4 regions of the Paenibacillus konkukensis genome follow, and region 2 is predicted to be linked to each of the others. Evidence: riboswitches for the same ligand, from Rfam matches in the RefSeq annotation. Region 2 holds a riboswitch; each other region holds the start of a gene.
The links. A riboswitch is a leader RNA that binds a small molecule or an ion and turns the genes downstream of it on or off. The one in region 2 is predicted to bind cyclic di-GMP.

Region 1 (5,824 bases), 3.2 Mb from region 2:
GCCGTATGCCGGAAGACATGTCGCTGATGGTCGCGTACACCTCTTCCGCACTCTCCATTTGTTTATCCGCATCCGTTGCCAGCGCTTCGATATTCTGGACGATATGCTCGGTAGCTTTTGTCGTGTGATCGGCGCTGGCGGACATTTCCTCCGATGCTGCAGCCAGCAGCTCGGAATTTTCTCTGATTCGGCTGACGACATCCCGCAAGCCGTGCATCATCGAATTAAAGGAATGGCTGAGCTGCCCCATCTCATCTTTGGATGTATAGCGGCTGGAGACGGATAAATTGCCATTCTCGGCCTCCCGCATCAATCGTTGAAGCTCCTTGACCGGCGAGACGATCAAACGGTAAATGAAAAATCCGATGCCGGCGCAGATGACGACGCATAATGCAATGGCCCCCGATATAATCATGACGGCCGAGCGTAAACTGTTCGCATTGGCATGATTCAGGTCGCCCGCTTGCTGATCGTTATAGGCGGTGAGCTGATCTACTATTGCGCTCAAATCGGTTCGAATTGGCTTGACGGTATTCGTGAACTGCTCGTAAGCCTGATCATTTTTATTGGCAAGAGCCAAATCGACCGTCTTTTGCAGCTCCGCTGTATATTTCGCATTGAGTTCGCGGTACTTTTTTAACAAATCCTTCACATAATCGCTTCCGCGCTCTTCGTAGTCGCTGATGATCGCCTCATTGCTGCTTTGGTTGGTTTGAATGTTCTCGACCAGCTTTTGAGTACGCAACGGGTCTTCGGTTACCAGCATCTCCATGATGGAAGTATCGTTTTTGCGGTTATTGATTTGAATCGTCTGAATCTGTTTGATCGGAATTAATCGGTCGTTGTACATCATATCCGTATTTTCCGCCATATCCTTAATATACAAGTAGCCTGTCGCTCCGACGATAATGATAAATAACACGGCGACGACATTCAGAAACCGCAGTTTGTTTCCGATAGTTATATTTTTTAGCATCACGCAACCTGCTCCTTTTCATTATTTTCCTTGTAAGCCCGGATCGGCGATCTGAACGATATTATTGCTCCGAGGCCGGTCTATAGGCAGACGAAATCCTGCAAATATGGGGAAGCTCGACCACCATTTCGATTAATTGATGGACAGGAATCGGCCTGGAAAATAAATATCCCTGCGCCTCGTCGCACTCGTTTTTCGTTAAAAAATGGTAATGCTCGATCGTTTCAATGCCTTCGGCCACCACATTCGTTTCCAGCGACTTTAATAAGGATACGATGCTCGAGAAAATTTTGGCGTTTCGATCATTGACCGTAAGGGTATTCACAAACGTTTTATCCAGCTTTACCGTATCGATGGCGTATTTTTGAATAAAGCTCAGCGACGAGTAGCCGGCTCCGAAATCGTCCAGCGAAACTTGAATGCCTAACCCTTTCAGCTCGTCCAGAAAATATCTCATCTTCTCCTCGGAGTTATACAGCGCCGATTCGGTGATTTCCAGCTCGAGCCTGCGGGGATCGAACCGCTCCGCCTCCAATATTTGCTTGATGGTGGCAACGAACTCCTGGTTCATAATCTGTACGACGGATACATTTACCGATAAATTAAAGTCCCAAGCCTCGGCGAGCGGCTTGATTTCCCGGCAAGCGGTTTGCAGCGCCCATTTCCCCAGCTCGACGATCAGTCCCGATTCCTCGGCAATGGGGATAAATTCGCCTGGCGGAACAATCCCCCAAGATGGATGCTTCCAGCGCAATAAGGCTTCGACGCAGGTGACTCTTTGGTTTTTGATATCGTACCGCGGCTGATATTCCAAATAAAATTGCTTGCCTGCAATGGCCTGCTGAATATCGCGGACCAGCGTAAAGCGCTTTAACGTTACCTCATCATTCAAATGAGAATAGATGGAAATTTTTCGTTTACCGGCTGCCTTGGCGTTATATAAAGCGATGTCCGCATGTTTGAATAACTGCATGGGAGCGGTTTCTTGACCGATCGAGCTGCATATTCCGACGCTGGCTGCAATGTACAGCTCAAACTCATTGACGTGCAGCGGCTTTAGCAGCTGCTCCAGCAGCTCTTCCGCAACCCGGAGAATGCTGGGATATCCGGCGTCGTCAGGAGCTATTACGGCGAACTCGTCGCCTCCTATTCTCGAAACGAATAAATCCGAAGACGAGCAAACCCTCAGCAGAAGATGGGAGAACTCCTTCAGCAGCTCGTCGCCGATATCGTGTCCAAGCGTATCGTTAATCGTTTTGAAGCCGTCCAGATCGATCAGCGCTAAGGTTGCCGTCCGCCGCTCACTGTAATATTCGGCGTTTTTTTGCTCGAAATACCGCCTGTTGGGCAATCCGGTCAGATAGTCGTAGTAAGCCAGCCGTTCAATTTGTTCAATGTAGTTTTTCAATTCGGTAATATCTCGGGCGATTCCGTATACGCCGGTAATTTGCCCGTCGATATAAATCGGGATATTAATGATATGCGTATGCCGGATTTGACCTGATCTATGTATCACTCTTGCCTCGTAAGAGCAGTGGCGTCCGTACGTTTTCGCTTCGTTAAAGTTTTGCAAAGTCATCGTCAAATCGTCCGGATGGATGAATTTCTCAAAATTCATATGGATCAGCTCGTCAAAGCTGTAGCCGAGCGTGTCCGTAACGGCCGGGTTCATACTGTCGAAATGTCCGTCCAAATCAAAGGAGTAAATCAAGTTGGTATTGTATTCAAAGAGCGAGCGGTATTTTTGCTCACTCATATGAAGCTCTCGCTGCATATGGATGGAATCGGAAACGTCGATCATCGTTCCATAAATGGTCACCTCATCGTCTTGACGGTTCATTTTTGCAAACACTTCAACATAAATCGAATGCCCGCCGCGATGATAACACTCGATCATGTAACGGTCTTGGGCTTGTTTTTTGCCGGAACCAACCTGTTTCTTCTGCCGGAATAAGGTGCGATACGATTCTAACGGCATCAAATCCTGTAAAGACCGGTGATTGGCATAAAAATCCTCTACAGAAGCGTAGCCGAATAAGGAAGTGAACGCATTATTGACAAATGTTAACGCTTCATTATGGATAAAAAACATTCCGGCAATGGAGTCTTCCACTAAATGTTTATAATCAACCATCTTTGCTCCTTTAGAAGAAATAGGTTTTTCAGTTAAAAAATAAAACACCACCCGAACGGATGATGTCCATAGAACATCCATTTCGGCGGCTTGGCGACCTTAGAACGGATGTTCCTTAGGCCCATAGCTTTGCGTCCCTTTCTTTCAAAAGGTTTGCCTTTATCGTTAGATAAATGATGATAATTTAGGTATATAGAACTATTTCAATAATCGAAAATACCTAATTGCATAGTGTTGTAAAACCATTATATTCACAATATATAAATTTTTCAACAGGTTGTTACATAATAGCCGGAAATTTACTCGGATTTTGTCGAAAAAAACTCCCAACCTCTCAAACGAGGCGGGAGTTTCGATAATAGCGGATTGCTCTAACCGGCCGCAACGCCGGCCCGCGTGAACGCTTCGGGAGGCGCCTGCAGCTCGGACAAGGCGGAGCGCAGCAGCTCCTTCATGCGGTCGTGCAGCTCGGGCGAGCTGCCGAGGAGATCATGCTCCTGCCAAAGATCCCGCTCCGTATCATAGAGCTCGGTAGCATAGCCGGCTTTTCGGAAGCTGGCGAATTCAGGCGGGAACTTGACCTCGTATTTCCATACGACAGCGTCGGTATAGGGCAGGAACCGTCCGGCTTCCACCTGCTCCGGCACATAACCGGGAAGGAAGAACGCCGCCGGATTAATGTACATCGTAGAGTAGTTGTATAAAGGCACGCTCTCGTCCGGAGCGACATGATACGTATGCCTGCCGTCGGTGATGTTAAGCGCGCCGCCGAAATAACCGTACAGCGCCCAGTCTCTTACCTTATCCGTCTCTCCCCTCAGCAGCGGAAGCAGACTGCGCCCGTGCCCGAGACGCTGCGGTTCTCCGATCGCTTCCATGATCGTCGCGTATATATCGACGGTCGAGGTCAAGGCCGGAATCCGGCTGCCCTGCTGCGCCGCCTGCGGATGCCAGATCATCAGCGGAATATGGGCCAGCACGTTGTAATTATTGTAAGCGGGCTTGCCGATCAGATTGCGCTCGCCCAGATAGTGGCCGTGATCCGATGTGACGATGACCATCGTCGAATCCCACAGCCCGTGCTCGTCGAGCTTATCCAGCACCTTGCCGAGGTATTTGTCGGTCAGCGACAGCTTGGCCGCATACTGCGACCGGACAAAAGCAAGCTGCCGCTCGCTCAATTGCCCGTGCCCCTTGTCGGTGCGTCCCGAGTGAGCCCATACCGGCAGATCGGGATCATGGGTATCCTCATCCGTATACATGCCGGCAACGCTGTCGGGATTATGGAACGGCTCATGCACATCGAAGCTGTCGATGACGAGCATAAACCGGTCATGCATATGATTGTCCTCCAGCCACTGCTCGGCGCATGTAAACACTCTCGGAGCGAAGAAATCCTCCTCCCGGCGGAAATTTCTGACGTTCTTCGCGTAGATCGCCCGATTGAACGGCTTCGGCGCCCCCTCTCGATAGCTGATTTGCTTCAGGAAAGGCTCGTCTTCCGCTTGCAGAGGAGCCGTTTTCCAAGGGTCCAGCTCATGTCCGCGCACCAGCTCGAACCCGTGATAGTCGTCATAATAGCCGTGGCTGTAGCCGAGAAAGAAATGAAACTGGTCGCTGATAAACTGAGAGACGTACCCGTTGCGGTTCGCAGCGCGCGCAACCGGCAGATCGAAGGGCTCCACCGGTCCCCATGACCGCCACAGAAACTCCTGCGTGCCGGTATACAGCTCCCTCCTGGCCGGCATGCACGGCAAGCTGCCTGAATAGTGCCGGTCAAACACGGCCGAACGGGCCGCCAACCGGTCCAAATTCGGCGTCAGAACATCCAGTCCGGCCGGTTGGCCGTATGCTTTCAAATAATGCCGATTCAAGCTGTCCAGCGTAATCAAGATTACATTCATGAACGATCGTTCCTCCTATGGCCGTTCAGCGGTCCGTAAGGCCGCCGAACGGCGTTCATTCAACCTGCTTGCAATGCCGAAGCTCTGGTCTTACTTCGCCGAGCTTTTCCAGCTGTCCAGCTGCTTCTGCTTCTCGGAAATAATCTTATCGATTCCCGCCGCTTTCAGTCTTGAGATAAACGTAGGCAGCGTCTTTTCCGGATCGAGCGTTCCCGTCTCCAGGCCGGCTTTGAACTGCTGCAATACGTTGTTTACGGCGCCGACCTCGGTTTTCACCGGCGTCGCGTCGAAGGTAAAGCCGAGGGCGACCGACTTTTTCGCTTTCTTGTTAAACTCGTCGGTTTTTTGCCAAATATCCGGCAGCTGATTCGGCCAAGTGTAGTTCAGGAATTGGTTGCCGAACATAAAGCTGATATTGCCTGTGTTATAGCTCACCGATTTGACGTCGACACCCGGCGGATAATCGATAACATTGTCCGATTTCTTCACATAATGGGTGCCCTCGATGCCCCAGTTCAGCAAATTCACCAGTTCCTTGTCCGAATAGAGCAGATTGATCAGCATCATCGCCTTCTCCGGATTTTGCGAGCCTCTCGGTATGGCGTGCATAAAGTTCGTCACATGCGAGGTCGTCGATACCGCGTCGGTCAGCGGTACGGTCACCATCGGCATTCCCGTTCTAAGGCTTTGCGATTCGGCGGAGCCGACCTTCATTACGTTGAAGAATGAGAATGCCTTGTTCGCCTTAACTACGTCGTAAGGCTGCTCTGTCGAGGTGGCCGCATCGCGGGAGAAATACCCGGCCTCGTA
Region 2 (5,824 bases):
TACGGCGTTAGCCGCGACTGGTGGCTGCTGCTGCCGCATTCGCGCCTGTCGCTTCTGCTCGGCAAGGCGCTGGGCCTGCTCCGGTTCGGAGGGCATCTCGCCGCTTATCTGCTCTTCATCCGCGTGGCGCATTACGCGCTTGCCGCCGGCTGGGAGCGGATGGAGACCGTACCGCCGGCGGAGCTGCTGCGGATCTTGGGCGCCGACGCGCTGCTGGCCGCGGCGCTTATGCCTGTCGTCGTCGCTTTCGGTTTGCTGCTGACGGTGTTCCATATAGGGTGGGCGCGTATGGCCGTTACGATCCTGTGCCTATACGTTTCGATGCCTGCGCTCATTTTTACGATCATGGCGGGGAATCGGCAGTTCGCGGCGGATTACTTGGCTCCGGGGGATGTCGCCCGCTACGCCGGGATCATCGCGGCCGCGGGATGGCCGCTGGCCGGACTATGCCTATGGCTCGCCGCGTCCGTCGGAATGAAGCGGATGAGCGGCATCCGCTACAGGAGCGGCGCCGTTTCCCGGGCCGCCGAATCCGGCCCCGGGCTTGCCGCAGCGAAGCAGGGGCAGCTCGGCGGAGACATCCGCCGAACGCCGTTCCGCACGCTCGTCGCGATGGAGCGGCGGCGGCATACGAGCCTGCTGCGGACGAAGGCAGGGAAGCTTATCGCGTGCATATTGCCGGCGGTGGCGGCTATTTTTGCTTATCGCAACGGCGGCAATATGCAGGAGCTGATCTCGTATCAGTCGGCTATCGTTGTGCTCGGCTATATGGCTATCGTCGGTTATTATATAAACCGGCATATGGAGTTTCAGCGCAACGATTCGGCCTGGTGGTTGACTTTTCCGCATTCCCGATATTTGCTGCTCGCAAGCCGCGCCTGCGCTTATTTATCGGTCATGCTTCCGTATTGGGGACTGCTGCTGCTCGGTTGCGCGGCGGGAGCGCTGCTCAAGCAGTGGACGGAGCCGATGCCGCCGGAGCAATGGGGGATCGTATGTCGCTGCGCGGCCGGGTACCTGCTGCTGTTCGTCCCTTTGACCGTTCTTTATATTATCGCGCTGCAAGGGCTGGCGGCTTTCGTGAGCCGCCCGTGGATGTCCGTTCTTTCAATGCCGCTGTACGCAGGCTATGTACTGGGCTTCCCGTTGTCTCAACGGGTCATAGCTCCTGAACGGGGGATCGGGAGGCTGTATCAAGAAGGTCCTTCGCCGGATTTAGGAACGCATCTGCTGCTGTTCTACGCCTTGGTCATCCCTTTTGCGGCGTGGTGCTTCTGGCTTGGAGGCAAGCATATGCACCGGTATTTGCTGGCACGCGATGCTTCGGCCTCCGGGACCGGAAGAAGGAGCAAGCAATGAGCATGCGTCTGCGCCCGAAGACGACAACCTGATAGCTCTGAGTGGTGTCAGTCAACCATACGCCCCCGGTAGCCGGTTAAAGCTACGGGGGTTTTTATATGTTGTTTTTGGGACAACTCCTCCTGAAGCCCTATATCATGGCTAAAACTAACATATGTTGTTAGAATGAATGCCGAAAAGCAGTCCGGAAGACAACCTGGTCTTAAGTCCAGTAAAATCCCGGCCTGCGGACTGTTGAATAGTTCATCCAAAATTTGTATGCTTAATGTGAAAAGTGATAAAATTGTGAACGCATCAAAAAAAGAGTAATCTTATGAAGAGAGGTTCCCACCATGATTGATGTCAATGCGCTAGTTCAGGAAAAGTTTCTATTCCTTCATAAATTTCTCCGTTCCCCTAAGCAGATGGGGAGCATCACGCCGAGCTCCAAATTTTTGGCTAGAGCAATGGTTCGGCATATACCTTGGCATGAAGTGGGCGCCGCGGCGGAGCTCGGAGCCGGCACCGGGGCGATAACCGAGCAAATTCAAGTCAATCTGAAGGAGCGGACCAAGCTGCTGCTGTTTGAAAAGGACGGCATTCTGCGCGACCAGCTTGCCGTGAAGTATCCGGGAGCTGCCTGTTACGCCGACGCATGCCATATCCGAAATGCGATGAAATCCGAGGGCATCGGCCAGCTCGACGCTATTGTCAGCGGTCTGCCGTTCTTTAACTTCCCGCAGGGACTGCGGGATAATATTATGAAGGAAGTGGCGGCTTCGCTGAAGCCGGGGGGATATTTTATCGCGTTCCAGTATTCGCTGCAGATGAAGCATAAGCTCAGCGGCGATTTCGATATGGAGACGATCGACTTTGTGCCGTTTAATTTGCCCCCGGCTTTTGTCTATGTTTGCCGCAAGAGAGGTTGATCGTTCATGAGTTATGATTCGCTGCTGTCCATGATCGGACAATTCGGTTATGCGGCTTTGTTTTTCGCTCTGTGGTTAGGCATCGTCGGCATGCCCATTCCCGATGAAGTTATCGTCATGACAGGCGGCGCTGCAACAGCCAGCGGTTTGCTGCATGTTATACCGGCATTTGCGTTAACGTATTTGGGCGTTATTTCCGGGTTGTCCCTCGGCTATTTTCTGGGAAGGTTCGTCGGCAGTCCGGTGATCGAGAAGCTGAAGCGCAAGAAGAAGATGGACAAATATTTGAGCATGTCCGAGAGTCTGATCGAAAAGTACGGAAGCATGGCGCTGGTGATCAGCTATTTCTTCCCGGTTGTCAGGCATGTAACCCCTTATATTGTCGGCATAAATAAAATGACGTTTCGGCGCTATGCCTTGATTTCCTATTCGACGGGCTTGGTATGGACGCTGATCTTCTTTGTTGCTGGCCGCTTGGCCGGAGACCATGTGGAGGAAGCCGGCAAACTCATTCATCTGTACGGGCTTCGGCTTTTATGGGTGCCTGCCGCGCTTGTGATGATTTGGGCCGTCTATCGGCTCGTTTTCTCCAAACGGTCGCTGGGCGGAGAATAGCTTGTTTTCGGGGCTCCCCGCAAAATACCTGAATCAGCTTCGAAGTCAAGGCCCCACTACTTTGTGGGGTTATTTTACTTTTCCGGGAGGGCGGTAGTCGTAAAGTCATGTTTTTTTGCGGCAATGATATCGGAAAATGATACTATTTTATTACCTTCTATGCTACAATGGGATTAGTTTGATACGTATTTTCCGTGGAAGCTATCATGACAAATCGAAAAACGGCAAACTTATCGAAAGGTAAGGACGCAAAGCCACAGGCCTAAGGAACCATTCTATGGCGGCTGGGTTACCGAAATTGCGCTTATATTCCGGTCTTTGTAGAACAAGACTGCCCAATTTCGGGCAGTCTGTTTTTTTTCTCGGGAAAATAACTTTCATTTGAAAAGGGGTTGTATTGTGTGCAAGCAAACTTCGTCAATCCGTTCTTGACTTCATCGCTTCATGTCATCGAAACGTTGATCCAGATTAAACCTGTCGTAGGGCAGCTCAGTGTGAAAACGATTCACTATACCGAGGACTACGTTTGGCTTAAAATCGGCATCATGGGGCAAATGAGCAAAGACGTTTTATTCGGGTTTCCGGAGACGGTAGCTTTCCGTATGGTTTCCGGCATGATGGGAGGATATCCCGTTAGCCATTTTGACGAGCTATGTCAGAGTGCCGTAGGAGAGCTTGGCAATATGATCAGCGGCAATGCGAGCACGCTGCTGTACCAGCAGGGGATCGAAGTTGACATAACGCCGCCTCATCTCGTTAACGGCACCGCGTACGCTTGGGGAGGGCAAGTGTTCAGCATCCCGTTGTTAATTGACACGATCGGCGAATTCAATATTTACATATCAGCATAAATTCATGCAAAGCAAGAGACAAAATGTATAAAAAAACTGTTAAATAGAGCATTGGCGTGTGTGAAGCTTTATGATAAGTTAAATATTATCACACAATTCAACTATAGGCGGGTTTTCATCATGGACGAAGAGCCTTTGCTGAAGAAAATACGGAATTCGAAGCCGCAGATCGTGCAATTTTGGCTGCGGGGAGCCATCAAGCTTTCGGGGCTTGCCGGGATCGAGAAGCTGCAGCGAAACGGCGACCGGTATTTCGATTATTTGCTGGATATTCATATTCCGGCCGCTGCCCATCCTTTTCAAGCCGTAGTTCCGGACTGGTGTGCCAGGTATTCCGAACTTAAGCTGCAAATTATTGATATTATCGACTGTTCTCACCGTTGGCGCCAAGCCTTTTTTGCGTATTGCGGAGACTGGGCGCCGAAGGATTTGCTCCAGGCGATCAGCATGCGCATCGATTATTTCGAGGCACAGCTCTGCGAGGGCTATTGGCAAAGAACCGTGTCGTCCTTAAAAGAAAAGGACATGGCGATTCATCAGCTTCACGACGACAGAATCAACCTGCTTGGCAAAATGGCCGCGAGCATGGCTCATGAAATTAGGAATCCGCTTACTTCGATCAAAGGCTTCCTTAAGCTGCTGCGTTCCAATATTCAGTCGCTGCCGCGTGAGAAAGCGGATGCCTATCTGGAATTTATTGAAGAAGAATGCAACAATATGCATATGCAGGTTACCGGATTTCTCAGCTTTTCCAGAAGGCCCATTATTGAAGAAGAAATGGCCCATATCCCGGTAAAGCAAATGATCGAATACAACTTGTCGCTGCTAAACCCTCGGCTCATCAACGAGAATGTTCATTTATCGATAAGCATAGCGGACCATTTGACGCTCAATTGCCAGAGGCTGGCGATTCAGCAGGTTTTGAACAACCTGATCAACAACGGCATCGACGCGCTGTCCGAGATCAAGCATGAGAAAAAAATGGAGATCCATGCCTTTGAAGAAAGCTGGGGCATCTCCATCCACATAAGCAACAACGGTCCGGCCATCCCGGCTGAGATTTCAAATACGCTGTTTACCCCGTTTGTAACGAACAAGACGAACGGTACGGGGCTCGGGCTTGCCATTTGCAAGCAAATTATGTCCAAAAACGAGGGAGATATTACTTTTCAAAGCTCGGAAGAAAAAACGGTCTTTATATTAACTTTTCCGAACCGCCCCGCTTGCGATATGCAGCCGGTTCGCAATTGAATCGAAGAAGCCCTGTGCGGCTTCTTTTTTTTGTTGTTTAGGAATTATGCGCAGCCATTTCCTGTGGATATCCGGGGGCTCCCCCGAAAGGAATGTCTACCCATAGAACGATCCCAGAGGAATGGTTAGACGCCGATCCAGCTTAGGCTGGATGCGGACGGAATAAGCTTCAGAGCATCACGTCACTTTTGGGGGATTTGTTCTCCGGATTCGCACATCTGGCAATATGTTCTGCTGGATGACTGCGCAGCTTCTCGTGTATAGTAGGTTTCATGTTAAAAAGAAGTAGAGTTCCTTGCTGACGGCATGACGATGCAGATCCGGGGAGCTCTGCTTATTTGCGTTGCCTTGGTTTGGTTTTCTCATCCCTTTTTTTGGAAGGTTGGTTAGCCCGAAGCCGGCAGCTGCTATTATTTACTAGCTTCGCGCTGCATGCCGGAGAGCCGTTTGTTCATGTTCCGTTCATATTGCAGGTGTATTTTGATGAAAGCTTAAGGTCCTAGGAGGGAACTTCATGAATAAACTGACCAGCTTCTCCATGAAAAATGTAGCTGCTGTGTTCATCATAATCGCTCTATTGATGGGCGGAGGCTTGTACGCGGCATCTACATTGAAAGTGGAGAACATGCCGGATGTTTCGTTTCCGGTTGTATTAATCAGCACGACCTATCCCGGTCCGCCCACGGATGTGATGGAACAGGTCACCAAGCCGCTGGAGGATAAGGTAGCGAACATCGAGGACCTGGATTCCTTAACGTCGACCTCCAGCGACAACGTATCGACGATTATCGTTCAGTTCAAACAGGACGTCGATACCGACAAAAAGAAGCAGGATATCGA
Region 3 (5,824 bases), 3.7 Mb from region 2:
GGGCAAGCGTTCCAGCTGATCGCAGAGGCGGAGCACAGACTGACCGAAATGCATCAGATGCTGAGCGGGGTCGTTCATATCGGAGCTAACGATACGCTGTGCAAGCATGTGCTGCTGCCTTATCTGGAAGCGTTTCACAAGGAGTACCCGGACGTGAAGCTGCATGTCACGAACCGCACCTCGCAGGAGACGATCAAGCTGCTTAAGGAAGGCGCCATCGATTTCGGCATCGTCAATCTTCCCGTCGACGACGCGCAGCTCAGCATCCGCCGGTGGAAGCCGCTCCACGATATTTTTGTCGCCGGGGCCAGATACAGCCATTTGCAGGGGCAAACGATGACCCCGGCGGAGCTGGCGGCCTACCCGATCATCTTGCTGGAGAGAGACAGCAGCATGCGCAAATATGCGGACCGCTATTTTCAGGCTCATCAGGTTCGCATTACCCCGGAATTCGAGCTGGGCAGTCTCGATCTGCTTATCCAATTCGCCAAGACCGGGCTCGGCATCTCCTGCGTCACCGGGCAGTTCGCCGCCGAGGAGCTGGCTTCCGGAGAGCTGTTCGAGCTGCGGTTGGAGCCGGCTATACCGCCTCGTCATATCGGCATCGTCACTTTGAAGGACGTTCCGCTGTCTTTCGCGGCGCAGACGATGCTGGAGCTGTGCCTTCAGTCCTAGCAGCGGCTCCAACTGTTTGCCGTTGCCCCTCCTCTCGCGTCGGCATCTGCGCTAATCCGCCCTCATGCGCTTGGGCCACGGCGCCCGTTAGCAGGAATCGCTTCATGCTGCGCCCTGCCGCTTTGCCCGCACTGGGACAGAGCGCAGCATGAACAAATCCCCCAAAAGTGACGTGAAGCTCTGAAGCTTATTCCGTCCGCATCCAGCCTAAGCTGGATCGGTGTCTAACCCTTCCTCTGGGATCGTTCTATGGGTAGACTTTACTTTCGGGGGAGACCCCGGATTTCCACAGGATATTGCTGCGCATCATTTCCTAAACAAAAAAAGCGTCCCCTGCCGCATCCCATATGCAGCAAAGCACGCTTATTCGTTTGTAATCAGCCGCAGTCCCCGCAAATATCCGGCGGCGGTTGACGGCGCAGCTGCGTCAGAGCTGACAAGCTCTAGCCTTCCACCCTGGGCTTCGCCGGATCGCAATTCGGCGGGCGGGTATTAGAGAGGCTCGCCAGCTTAATCAGATAGTAGCATTCTTCCCGCGCCATATGGTCGGGCATCAAGGGGCTGAGCGTTCCCAGCACTTCCTTCGAGAGCGCCAGCTCCTCCAGCTCCCTCAGAAACTCCCGGAACAGCGCCATCTCCAGCTCCACTTCCTTCTGGAAGCGCGCCAGGGCCGGGAACTGCTTCAGCCTGGTCCGCATGTATCCCGCAACTTCGATCGCCTTCAAATAAAAGTCCGTGAAATGCGTTTCGAACGTGCGGCTCAGCTCGAGCAGACGCCGTTCCGTCATATCCAGGTCGGCCGCTATGGAGCCGGCATGGCCCGCCGCATCGGCAAGCCATACCAAGTGATGATGGATTTCGTCAAACACCGGGGCCGGCTCCCCGATTCTCAGAAAGGCGAGCACCCGGATATATTCCTCCGCCTCGTTAACCATATGATTTATGAACGTAGGCGGAAGCGAAATGACCACGCGGCCGTCAAGCGACCGCTCCAGCAGATGCAGCTTAAAGGCCCGCAGCTCCTGCACCCGCCGGAAAGCCGCCTCGCTCAGCTGAACCCACGAAGCTCCGTTCAGCGGACGTCGCGAATCGTTAAGCAACGCGTCGAACGTGCGGATGAAACAAACGGCCCGGCCGATCTCTTCTTCTTCAGAAGGAGCGAGCGCATCTCTGATAAAGCGGGCGTGATCGCCGCAAACCTGCAGCCAGAACGGATGCTCGAATGAAGCGGACGATACGTAAGCAGATGGTTCCACGGAGCTTTCCTCCTTCAGGCGGCTTCGCTCCTTCCGAGCCCGCCTTCGCAGCAATGGTGGCAACGCTGGGCGAATGCCCAGGTCGTTCTTGATAAGCATAGTATGCTTACGCCTCCCGCTTGGTGTCACGTACGGGCAAAAAAAACGCTCCGCAGCCCATCCCTCATTGTCGCCGCACCCGGCTCCCGGCTCGATTGCCCGCCGCTTAAGCCAGTCTTCTCGTTTCCAATCTACAGCTCAAATAATCGTACAGGCTCAAGAACAAATCATTGACAAAGCCGCAGCGAAACGAGAACTTCACTTCGCCGTACCAGTAAAAGCTCAGCAAATGGCTGTTTTTCCCCATGACCATCTCCACGTCCCAACATGGGTAACGCAGGTCGAACACTTCCTGATTCATAAACATTTTCGGGCCTTCGCTCGATAAATAAACGCCGATCATCTTCCCTTCGATAACCGTAAAAAAACCTTCCTTCGTCATAAACTCCCGCTCTTCGTTAGACATCGTCTTTCAACCCTCCGCATTACTTGAATGACGTATCCCACAAACATCGAAAAGACTCCTCTTAGCCTCGGCGGGAGTCCGCTGCATATGCGTATCACCGATCCTTCGGCAGCTGGCTGGCAGAACGGACCGATCCGTTCGATAGCCCCTATAGCTTTGCGTCACAGGCTTTCGCCTGCTTTGCCATTATCGAGTTCGAAATTTGTCAATTCGTGTAACAAAATACGACAACAATAGCATATAAGATACGCATAGCGGAATGCATGTTGCTAATTGACTATTTTTCGCCTGTCTACATGGACTTTAGACTCATTTCTGGCTCGTAATGCCGCGACGATCAAACTATTTTCCCGCAAACGCAACATAGGCTCCGGTCGCAAACGGCGGCTGCCGTCATAATCCGCAAGCAGGATATCTCGCGGACAATGGACCTAGGAGTCTGTCCGATGAACCACGTACTCCTTCGGACAGACTTCTACAGTATGGGAGATAATGTATATCGGACACTGTCTACCAGATGTCCGCGCTCCGTTCGGCGGCAGTTAATATCGTCAAAGACTTGTTCTACGGCAAAAAAAACTCCCTGCCTACTGGCAAGGAGATTTCGGCGATTAGCCGTTTTACTTTAATTCCTCGTTCACCGTGATAACATACATTTGCGTCGGATTCTGATTGACCTGCAGCTGGCCTTGCTCGTCGTAGCCGTCCACGCCGAAATCATTGTCGTTGACAACCGCGATCGTATGTTCGTTGACGACAGCGAGTCCTTCCAGCTTCTCATGCGGATAACCGAGCTTGGCTACATCTACGACCAATTCCTTGCTCACAGGCGCGATGCCCTTCGCCTTCAGCTGCTCGATGCTCAGCGCTTCCACTTGCTCGCTGTCGGCAGTTCCTAACAGATTCGTCGCTTTGGAAAAGTCCGCTTTATAAATTCGCTTCAGCTGCGCTTCGTCGCCGGCGTTTTTATCGCGCTCGTCAACCAGCACCGTATCTTGGCTCAGCGCCGACAGGTCGCTGATGACAATATCTTTTTGCTTCACATTCCGGAACATCGAGGCGTCCTCGGCAATATACAAGTATTCTCCGACGACCGTTTTGCTGCTTAAATCCATTTTGAGAATACGCAGGTTGCGCGATTTTTCCCCGGTTTTCTGATCGGGAACGGCCATCGGGCTTTGAATCGAGGTGTACAAATACCGGCCGTCCGGAGAAATCGTCACGCCCTCGAAGCCGCGGTTGGCGATGCGGTTGTTGTACGCCGCAGGCAAAATATCATAAATATCCGTCTGCGCTCCGGCAGCCAGCAGCTTGTCCTTGGCTCCTTGCGGCACATAACGGCCCAAGATCGTTCCGTCTCGCTTCACCTGCAAAATCGAAGGGCGGTATTCGTCGGACAGCCAGAATGTGTCGTCGCTCGGGCTGTAGGCAATGCCTTCAAGGTCCAAGCCGTCCGGGTCATAGCCCAGCTTCTTCGTTCCCGTACCGTCGTAAGGCACCTCGTCGCCTTCTTGTAAATTCGGCATGCCTGTGACATCGGATGTACCGGTATATACGTCCTTCCTGCCGTCGGGCAAATGCAGCTTGATCGTCTCCAGCACCTCGATCGTGCCGTTGGCCGCCTTGATCTTGTACATTCTCGGAACGTACGTGTCGTCCGGGAAGGTGCGAAGCTTGTCCTTGCCGAATTCGCCGTTCGGCCCGCGGTCTGCCATCGTGTAGAAGACGTCCTCCGGATCGCTGGGCATATGCAGCAATCCTGAGAATCCCCCTTCCTTGATGCTTCCTGTCAGCTCGGGCGGATTTTTCCATTCATGTACTGCGGCAACCTTCGGCTGGTCTTTCAGACGGATCGATTGAGTCCATTCGTTCCATTCCACCTGCTTGCCGAGCGCCTCGCCGATCGCGCGCAGCGGCACATACGTGCTGCCGTCGATCACGACAGGCTCCTTATCCATCGAAACGGCTTGTCCGTTCGAAAACACATTGAATTTCACGGCTTGCGCCTCCAGCTGCGACTGCGCCGCCTGAACCGACGACGCGCCCGCCAACGCGCAAAGCGCAAGTGTCGCGATCATCCATTTTCTTTTTTTCATCCTATTTTTCATCGATTCGTTCCCCCCAGTGAAATAACGACTGTATCCTCTTTCAGCATAAGAGAGGAACGTTTGCGGAATGTCATCGGAATTTTAAAAAATGGTAAAGCAACCTGTGAAATGATTGATATATAGATATAACCTATAAATAGGATACATATCATATATTAGACCTATATCATTTTGTTGGATACAATCATCTCACCCATTTAATTCCGGAAAGGAGTGCACCTTCCATGATAACTCACTTCTCCCAGCTTCAATTACAAACAGTTTCGATTCGAGGCGTTAAACAATTTTATCACGAACAGCTGCATTTCCCTGTCGTTTACGAGTCCGACCATGAGATCCTTCTCCAACCGGCCGAATACTTTACATTATCTTTTAAGGAGGCTGCAGAACCGTTGGCTCCGGCCCATTTTGCATTCGAGGTCCCTTACTCTGACTTTAACAACGTAGTCGACTGGCTGCAACGTACGGGGAATGTTACCCTTCTAAAATGGCCGAACGGCAGGATCATTGACGATTTTGAAACCGGGCTGAATGTTTACTTTCGAGATGGCGACGGCAATTTATTGGAAATCATTGCTCATAATTACATTACGGAAGGAATACTGCCTCCTAGCGGAGAGCTGAAAATATTGTATCTCAGAGAGATCGGGTTTCCGGTGGATAGTGTGGCCGATTTTAGATCGTTGTTAGTCGATCTTTTTAATTTCAGTCTCGCCAAAGTATACGATAATTTTACTTTTGCAATCGGGGGGACGGCGCATGCGGTTATTGCTTCGAAGCAGCGAAAATGGATTCCTATAGCCATGACCGCTTTACCGCCGGCGATGAACGTAAGCTTTGGGATCAGCAGTCTCGATTTTATTGAAAAGGTCAAAACCAATTTAACCGCAAAAGGTATTCCCTATGAAAGCAACGAACATGCTCAGCTTCATTTTCAGTTCAACGAATACAGCTTCTGCTTAGGCCTTACCGATTTTCCCGATAAAGCCCCCGCGCTTTTAAATTTACCTTATTCGAGATTGGGTTAGAACCCCTGGGATTTTTAGATCGCTGGAGCCTGCCGTTCCCGCAAAAAAAGCGTTTAGTCCGCAGACTAAACGCTTCTTAACATGTCCGGTCATTTTATGCATGGCGTGCAGCCTCTTGCTCAACGGGACTCGGGGATTCCTGCCCGCCCGCGGCATTCCGCCTCAGCTTCCAAGCACAGCGGCCTATCCGGATACTTTCTTCACGTATTTCTTCGCCTTCTCGATCGCTTCGTCCTCCGTAGCTCCCGTCAC
Region 4 (5,824 bases), 3.8 Mb from region 2:
GGCAACAACGAAATTACGGTAACGAAGGATACGTCAACGAGCGTCGTGGTCGGAGTGACCAGCGGTTCGGGGACGATTAGCGGCATCAGAGGCACTCTCACCGTGACGAAAGTAGACGGAGCTGCCCCTGCGGTTAAACTCGCCGGAGCTACATTCGAACTATACCGCAAAACCGGCTCGGAACAGCTGCTGGTCGGCACGTTGACAACCGGAACGAACGGAGAGGCGGTATTCAAGAAATTGCTGGCTGGGGATTATGTGCTGAAGGAAACGGCGGCCCCGGCGGGATATGCGCTCGACTCTCGGGAATATCCGGTGAAAATTCAAACCGCGGACGGCTATCAGCTGACAATCGCCAACGATAAGATCGTTAAGCCTAACCCGCCTGACACAGACGGCAAGCTGACGGTGAAAAAAGTAGATTCGGAGCAAAGCGGCCTGCTGCTCGCCGGAGCGACCTTCGAGCTGTACGCGAAGACGGGGACAGGTTTAACCCCGGCCGGCGTGAAAACGACGGACGCAAGCGGGATCATCGTCTTCGATAAGCTGGCGCCAGGGGAATACGTAGTGAAAGAAACGGCGGCCCCGGCAGGATATGTGCTTGATTCCAAGGAGCATCCGGTGACGGTTCAAACCGCCGCCGACGTTCAGCTAACCGTTACGAACGATAAGGACGTTACGCCTAATCCGCCGACGAATCCTGCTTCGGACGGCTGGATCGCAGTGAAAAAAGTAGATTCGGAGCAACCCGATCTGCTGCTCGGCGGAGCGACCTTCGAGCTGTATGCGAAGACGGAGAGCGGCTTAGCCTCGATGGGCGCGAAAACGACGGATGCGAGCGGCACGATCGTCTTCGATAAGCTGGCAGCAGGGGAATATGTAGTGAAGGAAACGACGGCCCCGGCAGGATATGTGCTTGATGCCAAGGAATATCCGGTGACGCTTCAAACGTCGGGCAGCGTGCAATTCACCGTCATGAATAACAAGGACGTTACGTCTAATCCGCCGACAACGCCGGTTGCGGAAAGCTCAATCACGGTGAAAAAGACGGATTCGGTGCGAAGCGATCTGCTGCTGAGCGGAGCGGTCTTCGAGCTGTACGCTAAGACAGGGACAGGTTTAACCCCGGTCGGCGCAAAAACGACGGATGCAAACGGCATGATCGTCTTCGATAAGCTGACTGCAGGGGAATACGTAGTGAAGGAAACGGCGGCTCCGGCAGGATATGTGCTTGATGCCAAGGAGTACCCGGTGACGCTTCAAACGTCGGATAACTATTCGCTGACGGTAACGAACTTGAGAATCCGCAAATCGTCGTCCTCGTCTTCGTCGTCATCGCCAACACCGTCGACGCCAACGCCGACGCCAGCGGAGGAAAATCCGGCCAATCCCAATCCGTCGCAGCCGGGCAGCACGATTGACGGCGATGTAAAAGTGCCTTTGGGCGGTCCGTCGGTGACCGGGCAGCCGGATAGCGGGGAAGAGACGGTCCAACCGGACAATCCGGCAAACTCGGACAAGCCGGACAATTCGGACGGCAGCGATACGAACGGCACGATCGAGGTCAATCAGAAAGTGCCTTTAGGCAATCCGCCGGAGGATGGGAAACCGAAAGAAACGCTTCCGAAAACAGGCGAAGCAAGTCCCGTTTTCATTGAAATTGCAGGCCTTATCCTAATCCTTGTCGGATTGGTGCTGCGGCGCAAGCTGACTAAGAACATCTAGCGAGCAACGCCTATTGCGTAATAAACCGCAGGCTTTCCGGAAAGGAGGCTCGGATGATCAAAAAAATGCTGCCCACGCTGTGCATCTGCCTCGGAATAATCGTTTTTTTGTACCCGACGGTGAGCGATCGTTACGAGACTTACCGGCAGCAGCAGCTTTTGAAGCAGTGGACGGAAACGATGAAGCAGATCGATCAGGCGGACGATATGGCCAGTACGAAGCCTATGGCGGCCCCAGTTCCGATATCCGCGGTTATCGCTCCGGCTCCGGCGACCACAGACGGAACGCCGGCGGACGAAACGGAAGCGAGCCGTCAGCCGCAATCTTCGGAGAACGAGCCGGAGGCTCTGCAGGACGCGCTGCTTAAGGAGCAGGTCGAAGGAATTTTGATCATCGACAAGATCGATCTGAAGCTGCCGATAATAACGGATGCGACTCCCGGCCACCTGAAGCTTTCCGCAGCCAGCATTGCAGGCACGGGAAAGGCGGGAGCCGTAGGGAACTATGCCATCGCCGGCCATAGAAACCTGACGTACGGGAAAAATTTCAACAGGCTGGACGAATTGGATAAGGGAGATGTAATCGAGGTCGATACGGGCAAGCAGAAGTACAGATATCAAGTTCAAGAGAAGCTGTACGTGCTCCCGGAGGATGTCTGGGTACTGAAGGGCAACGGCAAAGATAAAGAAATTTCGCTGCTCACCTGTCATCCTATGGAAAACCCGACGCATCGTCTTGTGGTTAAGGGAACATTAATAGAGAAGCAGTGAAGCCTATTCATTACTGCGCAACTATGCTATAATTTTACTATATTAAATATTTTTTCGGTGCTTTCAACCGATAAAGGCAAATCCAGCGAAAGCTGGAGACGCAAAGCTAAAGGGCCTTCCTTAGCGATATTCGCTAAGTTGGCAGCCAGTTACCGAAAGGAGAGCTTTTTTATGTTCAAAAAGATGCTGGCGATGCTGTTCATCGCCGTTGTGCTGATGGCATTGCCAACGGGAGCTTACGCCGCCGCCGAACCTTATGTCATTGACCGGAGCTCTCTGGACAAAGGGATCATAACGATTCACTATACCGGCAATACCGATACGAAAGCCATCGTTAGAATAACGAAAGGCGACGATACATCCGACTACAATCTGGCGAACGGAGCCCGTTACCCGCTGCAATGGGGCAACGGGGTGTATAACGTTCTGATCGCCCAGTTCATAAGCGATAATAAATATAGAGTCGTCGGGCAAGAACGCATTGAGCTTAAGATGACCGACGCAAACGAAGTGTTTTTACAGCCGATTCAGCTCGTTGACTGGAATGGAAAGACGAGGGCTGTCGCCGAGACGGCGAAGCTGACCGAAGACGCCGTGACGGATAAGGAGAAAGCGGAGGCGATCTATTCTTATATTACGCATACCATCCGGTATGATAATGAGAAAGCCCGTTCCGTTACAACCGCTTATCTCCCCGACCTGGACACCGTATACGATACGGCGGAAGGTATTTGCTACGACTATGCCGCGCTGTTTGCGGCGATGGCCAGAAGCCAGCATATTCCGACCCGGTTGGTTATGGGATATGCCGCCGATGCTCCCGATGTATATCACGCCTGGAATCAAATTTATTTGCAGGACAGCGGGCAATGGGTCACGATAGACACGACGTATGATGCGGCCCGCGTGCAAAAGGGACAAGCCCCCGAGATGATCAAAGATTCGGCGGATTATACCATCGCCCAAATCTATTAAATGAATCTATGAAAACCTATATATTGGATTACATAAGCCGCAGTTTCGCGAATAAACAAAAGAAGCAGATCGTTCCTTGAGCGAGGGAGCGGTCTGCTTATTTTTGTTGTATTGCGGGAGGAGCCGGAAGAGGCTTCGCCTATTTGCCCTTCAGCTCACTCATGATTCGGCGGCCGGTAGGCGTCTGCGCCAAACCGCCGCCGGCGGTTTCGCGGTGCTTCTCCGGCATGGCCGAGCCGACCTCGAGCATGACTTGGATCACCTCGTCGGACGGGATGACGCTGCGGACTCCGGCCAGCGCCATGTCGGCGGCGGCGAGCGCCGTCACCGCACCGAAGCCGTTGCGTACGATGCAGGGAATTTCGACGAGCCCGCCGACGGGATCGCAGATGAGCCCAAGCGAGTTTTTGAGCGCGAGGCCTACGGCGTGCACCGCTTGCGCGGGCGTGCCGCCGCGCAGCTCGGTCAGCGCACCCGCTGCCATGCCGATGGCCGAGCCGACCTCGGCTTGGCAGCCGCCTTCCGCTCCCGATACGAACGAGTTATTGGCGATTACATATCCGATGGCGCCCGCGGCGAACAAGCCCTAGGTCATATGCTCGTCGCTCCAGCCGAAGCGCTGCTGGCAGCTGACGAAGACGCCGGGGATGATGCCGCAGGAGCCGGCCGTCGGCGTGGCGATGATGCGGCCCATCGAGGCGTTCACCTCCGAGACGGCGAGCGCGTATGCCATCGCCAGGCTGGCATCGGCGTCGAGAGCGGGATCGGACATGCCGCGGTAGGCCATGACCCGCTGGGCGTCAAGCCCTGTCAAGCCGCTGCGGGAGGTCGTGTCCTCGTGCAGCCCGCGCTGAACGGCATCCTTCATCACCGCGTAGTAATCGGCCATCTTGGCGAATTCCAGACGGGCGTCGCGTCCGGATTCGGCGGCCTGCTCTTCGAGCATTAACGGTCCGATGCCGAGCCCTCTGGCTTGGCACAGGGAGGCCAGCTCTTGCAAGGTACGAAAATTCATGATGAGGACCTCCTATCTATCATTTATTGCAAATTGACGAGCTGGATCGTTTGGACTGCGGGCAGCCGCCGCAGCTGCTCCATCAGCTCCGGCGGCACCTCGCCGTCCAGCTCCAGGACGGTGAGTGCGTCGCCGCTGCGGCTTTTGCGGTCGACCGACATATAGCCGATATTGGTGCCGGTAAGCCGGAGCAGCTGCGTAATGTCGGCGATGACGCCGGTCCAGTCGTAATGGCGCAGCACCAGCGTCGGATAAATGCCGGTCATCTTCACGCTGAAGCCGTTAATCTCCACGATTTCGATATTGCCTCCGCCGATCGACGTTCCTACCGCCGTCAGCTGTTTTTGGTTCAGCGGGCACGATAATGCGAGCTTGGCCGTATTCGGATGGGGATACAAGCCTTTCCCCTGCTCGAGGGCGATGCGGATGCCCTGCTGCTCGGCGATGATGAGCGAATCCGGCAGCCGCGGATCGTCAGGCGCGAAATCGAGCAGCCCGCCGACGATGGCGCGGTCGGTGCCGTGCCCCGCATAGGTTGCGGCGAAGGAGCCGTAGAACGTAATGAGCGCCTGTCCCGGAGGCTCTCCGAGCAGCTGACGGGCCGCCCGGCCGATCCGTGCGGCGCCCGCCGTGTGCGAGCTGGAAGGTCCGACCATCGCCGGACCGATAATGGAAAAGACATCTTTAAATCGCATGAGTCATCGTCTCCGAAACATAAGAAGAATTTGATTTTCGTTAAGCGAACAGACGGGCTGCCGTCTCGGCCAGCTCTGCAAGCCGCGGCGGCCTGCAGTCGGATGGCACGAGGCAGTCGTAAGACTCGCCGTCCAGCCTCTCCAGCAGCTCGGTTTTGGCTTGCGCGAGCAGCTCGGCGCTTTGCAGAGCTTCGATTGCGGCGCAGGCCATTACTTTGCCTGCGAGCAGCATCGCCTTATGAGCGTAAGACGATTGTCCCTGAGCGACGGCCTGCCAGGTGTGGAACGGCGTGCCGAACGCCCACGTCGCCGTGGTGCACTGAGCGGTCGGAACATTCCAGCTGACGTCGGCGACATCGGTGGAGGCGGCCATGGTGGACAGTTTTTCCACATAAGGCGCAATAAATTCAGCGATAGGCCGTTCCGAGAGCTCGGCAGCCAGCTGTTTGCCGATTTGCGCGGCGGCCGACGCTTTATCCTCGGCGGAAGTCGAATCGTAGATCGCCTTGGCGAAGCGAATTTCCTCCTCGGTAGCGGCCGGGGCGCCCAGCTCCGTCATATATTTGTGCATTACGCGCTCCAGCGCCGCGTTCGGAATCAGGTTGGCGCAGGCTCCCTCCAGACGGCAGGTCATCTGCGTCTGC

Region 1: linked by a shared signal. The riboswitch ahead of SK3146_RS08225 (EAL domain-containing protein) and the one ahead of SK3146_RS28920 (chemotaxis protein CheX) in region 2 are both predicted to bind cyclic di-GMP.
Region 3: linked by a shared signal. The riboswitch ahead of SK3146_RS10105 (hypothetical protein) and the one ahead of SK3146_RS28920 (chemotaxis protein CheX) in region 2 are both predicted to bind cyclic di-GMP.
Region 4: linked by a shared signal. The riboswitch ahead of SK3146_RS10630 (transglutaminase-like domain-containing protein) and the one ahead of SK3146_RS28920 (chemotaxis protein CheX) in region 2 are both predicted to bind cyclic di-GMP.

Annotation. Positions count from the first base shown of each region.
Region 1 covers NZ_CP027059.1:1,892,278-1,898,101, forward strand. The annotation lists gene SK3146_RS08220 (methyl-accepting chemotaxis protein) at 1-976, opposite strand, end outside; gene SK3146_RS08225 (EAL domain-containing protein) at 1,038-3,110, opposite strand; cyclic di-GMP riboswitch class I at 3,192-3,278, opposite strand; gene SK3146_RS08230 (sulfatase) at 3,482-5,014, opposite strand; gene SK3146_RS08235 (ABC transporter substrate-binding protein) at 5,105-5,824, opposite strand, start outside.
Region 2 covers NZ_CP027059.1:6,655,221-6,661,044, forward strand. The annotation lists gene SK3146_RS28905 (hypothetical protein) at 1-1,359, shown strand, start outside; gene SK3146_RS28910 (class I SAM-dependent methyltransferase) at 1,692-2,267, shown strand; gene SK3146_RS28915 (DedA family protein) at 2,274-2,882, shown strand; cyclic di-GMP riboswitch class I at 3,096-3,179, shown strand; gene SK3146_RS28920 (chemotaxis protein CheX) at 3,284-3,733, shown strand; gene SK3146_RS28925 (sensor histidine kinase) at 3,854-4,984, shown strand; gene SK3146_RS28930 (efflux RND transporter permease subunit) at 5,499-5,824, shown strand, end outside.
Region 3 covers NZ_CP027059.1:2,357,268-2,363,091, forward strand. The annotation lists gene SK3146_RS10095 (LysR family transcriptional regulator) at 1-675, shown strand, start outside; gene SK3146_RS10100 (DUF2935 domain-containing protein) at 1,119-1,931, opposite strand; gene SK3146_RS10105 (hypothetical protein) at 2,137-2,436, opposite strand; cyclic di-GMP riboswitch class I at 2,541-2,631, opposite strand; gene SK3146_RS10110 (esterase-like activity of phytase family protein) at 3,057-4,544, opposite strand; gene SK3146_RS10115 (VOC family protein) at 4,769-5,572, shown strand; gene SK3146_RS10120 (YuzB family protein) at 5,756-5,824, opposite strand, start outside.
Region 4 covers NZ_CP027059.1:2,471,916-2,477,739, reverse strand. The annotation lists gene SK3146_RS10640 (SpaA isopeptide-forming pilin-related protein) at 1-1,725, shown strand, start outside; gene SK3146_RS10635 (class D sortase) at 1,779-2,495, shown strand; cyclic di-GMP riboswitch class I at 2,561-2,652, shown strand; gene SK3146_RS10630 (transglutaminase-like domain-containing protein) at 2,667-3,470, shown strand; partial or broken gene sdaAA (L-serine ammonia-lyase, iron-sulfur-dependent, subunit alpha) at 3,610-4,485, opposite strand; gene sdaAB (L-serine ammonia-lyase, iron-sulfur-dependent subunit beta) at 4,509-5,180, opposite strand; gene SK3146_RS10615 (M20 family metallopeptidase) at 5,221-5,824, opposite strand, start outside.